DNA from 2 places in the Ideonella sp. BN130291 genome. Region 1 is predicted to be linked to the other one. Evidence: riboswitches for the same ligand, from Rfam matches in the RefSeq annotation. Region 1 holds a riboswitch; the other holds the start of a gene.

The links. A riboswitch is a leader RNA that binds a small molecule or an ion and turns the genes downstream of it on or off. The one in region 1 is predicted to bind glycine.
Region 2: linked by a shared signal. The riboswitch ahead of VPH43_RS14110 (D-amino acid dehydrogenase) and the one ahead of gcvT (glycine cleavage system aminomethyltransferase GcvT) in region 1 are both predicted to bind glycine.

Annotation. Positions count from the first base shown of each region.
Region 1 is NZ_JAZARE010000010.1:231,721-235,124, forward strand. It holds gene VPH43_RS21305 (M14 family metallopeptidase) at 1-972, opposite strand, end outside; glycine riboswitch at 1,111-1,199, shown strand; glycine riboswitch at 1,211-1,324, shown strand; gene gcvT (glycine cleavage system aminomethyltransferase GcvT) at 1,373-2,494, shown strand; gene gcvH (glycine cleavage system protein GcvH) at 2,533-2,907, shown strand; gene gcvP (aminomethyl-transferring glycine dehydrogenase) at 2,993-3,404, shown strand, end outside.
Region 2 is NZ_JAZARE010000006.1:101,739-105,142, reverse strand. It holds gene creD (cell envelope integrity protein CreD) at 1-158, shown strand, start outside; gene VPH43_RS14115 (hypothetical protein) at 297-1,034, opposite strand; glycine riboswitch at 1,243-1,341, shown strand; gene VPH43_RS14110 (D-amino acid dehydrogenase) at 1,495-2,769, shown strand; gene VPH43_RS14105 (class I SAM-dependent methyltransferase) at 2,992-3,404, opposite strand, start outside.

The DNA of each region.
Region 1 (3,404 bases):
GTGGGCCGCCACCTGCGCCAGCACCGACACCACGGTGTTGCGCGTGATGCGCACGCGGGTGGGATAGTCCTTCCACGAATGTGCTTCCACCAGCATGGCGAAGCGGTTGCGCAGCAGGAAGTAGCCGGTGGAAAAACGCGGCGGCGACACGCTGTCTTCGAAGCCGGAGGCAGGATCGTCCTCGGTCACGAAGGACATGTAGAACGGCAAGGGCAACGAGCCCTGGCGCGCGAGGTCGCCGATCACCGCGTCGCGCAGCTGCCTGCCCGCATTGCGCAGCGCGGGGTCGCCCGCATGCACCGGCTCCACCTGGATGGACACGTCGTGTTCGAACTTCGCGCCGTCGGTGACATGGAGGTCGATCACCGCCAGCGGATCCCACTCGTTCACCAGGCGCAGCATGGCCTGCATCTCTGGCGAATCGGCCTTGGCGTAGTCGCGGTTCAGGTTGAAGTTCTGCGCGGTGGTGCGCCAGCCCATCTCCTTCGGGCCACGCTGGTTGGGCCGGTTCCAGGCGCCGAAGCGCTCATGGCCGTCGATGTTGAACACCGGCACGAACAGCAGCACCTGCCGGTCCAGCGCACCCGGCGCCGCTGCACCCTCCAGCACCTGGCGCAAAGCCAGGAAGCCCGCGTCCTTGCCGTCGATCTCGCCGGCATGGATGCCGCCCTGCACCAGCAGCACCGGCAGGCCGCGCCGTTGCGCCTCCTTGGCGGTCAGCGCGCCACTGCGCGAGGCCACCAGCGCCTTCATCGGCCGGCCTTCGGGCGTGTGGCCGAAGTCGATGCAGCGCACTGCCGCGGGGTAGGCACGCTGGAAGGCATCGCACAGCGCGATCACCTCTTCATAACGGCCGGTCTGCTGCCAGGCCGTGCGCTCGGCCAGCGTGGTCAACCCAGCGGGCGCCGCGGCCGCGGCGTTGAGCAAGGGCACCACACACAGGCCGGCAGGGAGCAGGGAGCGCAGTTTCATGGGCAAGCGTGGCCGGCGCCATGCCAGGCCACGGGCAGATGTTGGGAGGGCGGCAGCATAGAACCGATCCGGCAACGGCGCAGCCCGAATCCGGGCCGGCGAACGTGAGCACCCGTTTCAAAGGCGATCAGCTACACTGCCCGCTTGTCAGGAGAGAGCTTCACATGAAGCCGCCGAAGGCGCAGGGTCACCCCCGAACGCTCAGGCAAAAGGACTGGCAAGACGCTGCAGACTTGCGGCGTACCTCACTGGAGAGAGACGGGTTGCGAGCTCGTCCACCGAAGGGGCAAGCGGAACCACCGGCCACACCGGCTCCGTCAATCTCTCAGGTAAAGCGGACAGCGAGGGCATCCCCCACCTTCACCGGTGCAGGAATCGATGGCCCTCGGAGAACAACAGAATGTCCGCTGAAGAAAACCTGCTGAAGACCCCGCTCCATTCCCTGCACCTCGAACTCGGCGCCAAGATGGTGCCCTTTGCCGGCTACGACATGCCGGTGAGCTACCCCGCCGGCATCGTGGCCGAACACAAGCAGTGCCGCGAGTCCGCCGCGCTGTTCGACGTGTCGCACATGGGCCAGCTGCGCCTGATCGGCAACGAGGCCGCGGCCGCGCTGGAAACCCTGATGCCGGTGGACGTGGTGGACCTGCCCGTGGGCAAGCAGCGCTACGGCCTGTTCACCAACAGCAACGGCGGCATCCTCGACGACCTGATGATCACGCGGCGCGAGAACGACCTGTTCGTCATCGTCAACGCCGCCTGCAAGGACGCCGACACCCGGCATCTCATCACCCACATCGGCCACCGCTGCCAGATCGTGCCGCTGCCCGATCGCGCGCTGCTGGCGCTGCAGGGCCCCAAGGCGGTGGATGCGCTCGCGCGCATGAACCCGGGCGTGGCCAAGCTCACCTTCATGACCGGCGGCCACTTCGAGCTGGCCGGCGCCGACTGCTTCGTCACCCGCTCGGGCTACACCGGCGAGGACGGCTTCGAGATCTCGGTGCCTGATACCCATGCGATAGCGCTGGCGCGTGAGCTGCTCGCCGCCCCCGAGGTCAAGCCCGCCGGCCTGGGCGCACGCGACACGCTGCGCCTGGAAGCCGGGCTGTGCCTGTACGGCCACGACATCAACGAAACCACCACGCCGGTGGAAGCCGCGCTCACCTGGGCGATCCAGAAGGTGCGCCGCCCTGGTGGGGCGCGGGCTGGCCACTACCCCGGCGCAAGCGTCATCGAGGCGCAGCTCGCGGGCGGCGCCTCCAGCAAGCGCGTGGGCCTGGTGGGCCTGGAGCGCATGCCGGTGCGCGAAGGCGCGCAGATCTTCGATGCCCATGGCCACAAGCTCGGCCATGTGACCAGCGGCACGCTGGCGCCCGGCGTGAACCAGCCGATCGCGATGGCGTACCTGGCCGCCAACCACGCCCTGCCCAGCCACGAGGTGTACGCTGAGGTGCGCGGCAAGCGCTACCCGATGCGCGTGGCGCCCATGCCGTTTGCCCCCCACCGCTACCACCGCGGTTGAACCTTCCTTCTCCATCACGAACACGCCAGGAGCATCGAATGACGACCAAGTACACCGAAGAACACGAGTGGATCAACATCGAGGACCACGAAGCCGCGATCGTCGGCATCACCCACCATGCGCAGGACGCGCTGGGTGACGTGGTCTTCGTCGACCTGCCCGAAGTGGGCAAGAGCTACAAGAAGGGCGAGGTCGCCGGCGTCGTGGAATCGGTGAAGGCCGCGGCCGACCTGTACATGCCCTGCACCGGCGAAGTGGTGGAAGTGAACGAGGAGCTGCGCGCCAACCCGTCGCTGGCCAACACCGACCCGCTGGGCAATGGCTGGTTCTTCAAGGTGCATGTGACCAACATGGCCGAGTTCGACGAACTGATGGATCCGCCCGCGTACGACGCCCTGCTGAAGACCCTTTGATCCTCCCTTTCGGCATGCGGCCACCCGCCGCCTGCCGACGCCGGCGCCCACCGCGCCGTTTCTTTTTCTTCTGCCGCCACAAGCCATGCTGATGTCCGCCGTGAAGCCCCTGGGTGAACTCGAGAACTGTTCCGAATTCGTGGCGCGCCACATCGGGCCGGAGCAACGCGACGAACAGCACATGCTGAGCGTGATCGGCGCGGCCTCGCGCCGGGCGCTGATCGACGCCATCGTGCCGCAGGCCATCAAGCGGGCGCAGGGCATGCAGCTGCCCGCGCCGCTCACCGAAGCGCAGGCGCTGGCCGAGCTGAGGACGCTGGCGCAGCAGAACAAGGTGCTCAAGAGCTTCATCGGCCAGGGCTACCACGGCACCGTCACGCCGGGTGTCATCCTGCGCAACGTGCTGGAGAACCCCGCCTGGTACACCGCCTACACGCCCTACCAGGCGGAGATCAGCCAAGGCCGCATGGAAGCGCTGGTGAACTTCCAGACCATGG
Region 2 (3,404 bases), on a different contig from region 1:
CCGCCTTGTACGCGCTGCTGCAGATGGAGCAGACCGCCTTGGTGCTGGGCTCGCTGCTGCTCTTTGCGGTGCTCGCGGGTGTGATGGTGGCCACGCGGCGCATCAACTGGTACACGTTGATGGCACAGCTGCGCAGCGAGGGCAGGGCGGCGGCCTGACGCTGCCGGGGCAGCACGAACTGCCCGCATGTGTTCTGCAAAAAAGGGGTGGGGCGCCGGAAGGCGCCCCACCTGCTTCGACGGCATCAGCTCGCGCCTGATGCGCTTGTCCCGGGTCTTGCGTGTCGGCCGGTCTCGTCAGCGCCCGTCGCCGTCCGAGTCGCCGGGGATGGCGCGCTCGATGCCATCCTTGGCCCGCTGCCAGGCGTCACGCGAGGCATGTTTGGCATGGTCCCACTCGAGCGACGAAGTGCCGCGCGAGCTCTGCCAGTCCCGGCCGAGGTCCGACTCGATCTCGTCGAACTGACGCCCGGGGTAGCGGCTGTGTGCATCGACGCCATGGCGATAGGCAGGAGCGTAGTCGTCGTAGCTGGCGCCGCTTTGCACATAGGGCCGGTTGACCCAGTTGTCGCGCCAGTAGGTGTCGTGGTCGGCATCGGGGCCCACCTTGCCGGCCAAGGCGCCGGCGCCAGCGCCCGCCACCGCACCGATGGCTGCGCCCACCGGGCCGGTCACGCCACCCGCCAGGCTGCCCGCGATGGCACCACCGGCCACACCGCCCATCGCGCCGCCGGTCACGGCGCCGGTGGCGGTGTCGCGGTCGTCGACGTCGGTCCGGGCGAGGGTGTCGTCGCTCGTCACGTCAGAGCCCACGGCCACCTTGTCGTCGGAGCTCTTGCCGGCGACAGCGCCCACCACGGCGCCGGCGACGGCGCCGATGGCCGCACCCACCGGGCCGGTGACGCCCCCGGCCAGGGCCCCGGTGATGGCGCCGCCCGCCACCCCGCCGGCCACCGCGCCGGTCGCGGCGCCCTTGGCGACTGCATGGTTTTCCTTGTCCGACTGGACACCGCGCTCGTTGCTGCGATCTTTCATCACTGACTCCTCTCGTGGAGTGCGCCAGGTCATCGCTGCAGACAGCGGTGGCGTGGCGCACAGGATTGCTGGAAGCACTGAAGGACAGGGCAAGGGGCGTACCCTGCAGCCCGGCCGGTGTGCTCCGAAGCAGGAGCGATTGGCGTACCCGGTGTGGCACAGCCTGCAAGCGCCAGGGTGACCGGGCGCACGCGCCACGCTACCATCGCGCCATTGGTCGGGAGAGATCGCCAGGTGCACTGCGCCTGGTGGCGCCGAAGGAGCAACCGCCCCGGAAACTCTCAGGCAAAAGGACCGGCCAGTCCATGCATCTCTGAAGAGCGGCCGCACTCGTCATGCGGCCCACCGCAGGAGCAAGCGCCGGCTCATGCCAGGCGCGAATCTCTCAGGTTCCAAACAGAGGGGGCGTGCGGCGCGCGTCGTGCCGCCGCACTCCACCTTTGACGTTTGGAGACCTTGCATGAAATCGATCGCGGTCATCGGCGGTGGCATCACCGGCGTCACCTCTGCCTATGCACTCGCCCTGCGGGGCTTTTCGGTCACGCTGTTCGAGCGGCACCGCTATCCGGCGATGGAAACGTCCTTCGCCAATGGCGGCCAGCTGTCGGCATCCAACGCCGAGGTGTGGACCCATCCCGCCACGCTGCTCAAGGGCCTGAAGTGGATGCTGCGCAGCGACGCGCCGCTGCTGCTGAGCCCACGCCCCAGCTGGCACAAGCTGAGCTGGTTCGCGGAGTTCGTCGCCAGCATTCCGCACTACCGCCGCAACACCATCGCCACCGCTCGCATGGCGGTCGCGGCGCGCGAGCACCTGTTCGCCTGGGCGCAGGCCGAGGGCATAGCCTTCGACCTGCGGCGCGAGGGCATCCTGCACATCTACCGTGACCGCCAGGGCTTCGAGCATGCGGGCGAGGTGTCCCGGCTGCTGGCCGCGGGCGGGCTGGAGCGCCGGGCCGTCACACCGGCCGAGATGCGGCAGATCGAGCCCACGCTGGCCGGCAGCTTCCACGGTGGCTATTACACCGAGAGCGACGCCACGGGTGACATCCACAAGTTCACCGTCGGGCTGGCCGCCGCCGCGCAGCGACGGGGCGTGCGCACGCTGTATGGCGCCGCCGTGCGCCGGCTGGGCAGCGACGGCACCCGCGCGACTGTGAGCTACGACACCGGTGGCGAACGCGCGCAGAGCAGTTTCGACGCGGTGCTGGTGTGCGCCGGCATTGCCAGCCGGGCGTTTGCTTCGCAGCTGGGCGATCGCGTGAACATCTACCCGGTCAAGGGCTACTCCATCACGGTGCACCTGGCCGATGCGGCCAGCCAGCAGGGCGCGCCCACCGTCAGCCTGCTGGACGATGCCACCAAGCTGGTGACCAGCCGGCTGGGCGCGGACCGCTTCCGCGTCGCGGGCACGGCGGAATTCAACGGCGCCAACCGCGACATCCGCGCCGACCGCATCCGCCCGCTGGTCGACTGGGTGAACCTGTGCTTCCCGCAGGTGAGCACGCGCCAGGTGGTGCCGTGGGCGGGCCTGCGGCCGATGATGCCGGACATGATGCCCCGCGTCGGCCGCGGCCGGCAGGCCAACGTCTTCTACAACACCGGGCACGGGCACCTCGGCTGGACCCTGTGCGCGGTGACGGCGGACATGGTGGCTGGCGCGGTCGAGCAGGCGGCCAGCACGCTCGGCCGCCGGCGCGGCGTGCCTGCCCGATGGGCCGGTGCCGCGCAGGACTGACGCCTAAGGCCTCACCGGCTCTTCATGAGGTCGACCGGTTGCATGTCCTCGCTTTCGCACCGCGGGCAGCGCGCCGGTCGGGGCACCGGCGAGGGGCGGAAGTAGAAGAGCTTGCACTGTCCGCACCGCCAGGTGCGGCTGGTCTCTGGCGTTGTCATCCTGGCTCAGCAGCAAGGCGGATGCCGGCGGGGGCCCGCGCGAGCGTTCGCACGGGGCCTCCGTCTACCCGAAGGACGGGATCTTGCCGGCCGGCGGCTTGTTGCCGATGAAGTAGACGGACGGCCAGGCAAAACGGCCGAGCTCCATCCGGGAGATCAGCTTGACGGTGCTGGCATGGCGGGGATAGATGGCCTCGTAGTAGCTCACGCTGATGTCCACTGGCCGGGAGCCGAACGCCTCGCTCAAGGCGCTGCCGAGTTCCGACGCTGTAAAGCCCGCGTGTGCGCCGAACTCGTTGCGAAAGCGCCCTTGCAGCCGCATCTTCCAGTCCGCGGCGTTCCAGCGCAGCTTGTTCTTCCAATGCGCGCCCGACCCCATGTAACCGATGAGCCGGCTGCGGTTGGGCGTGCCGACACAGTAGTGCCCGCCTTCGGTGAGCACGCGGTCCATCTCGTTGAGCGCGCAGCGCCAGTCCG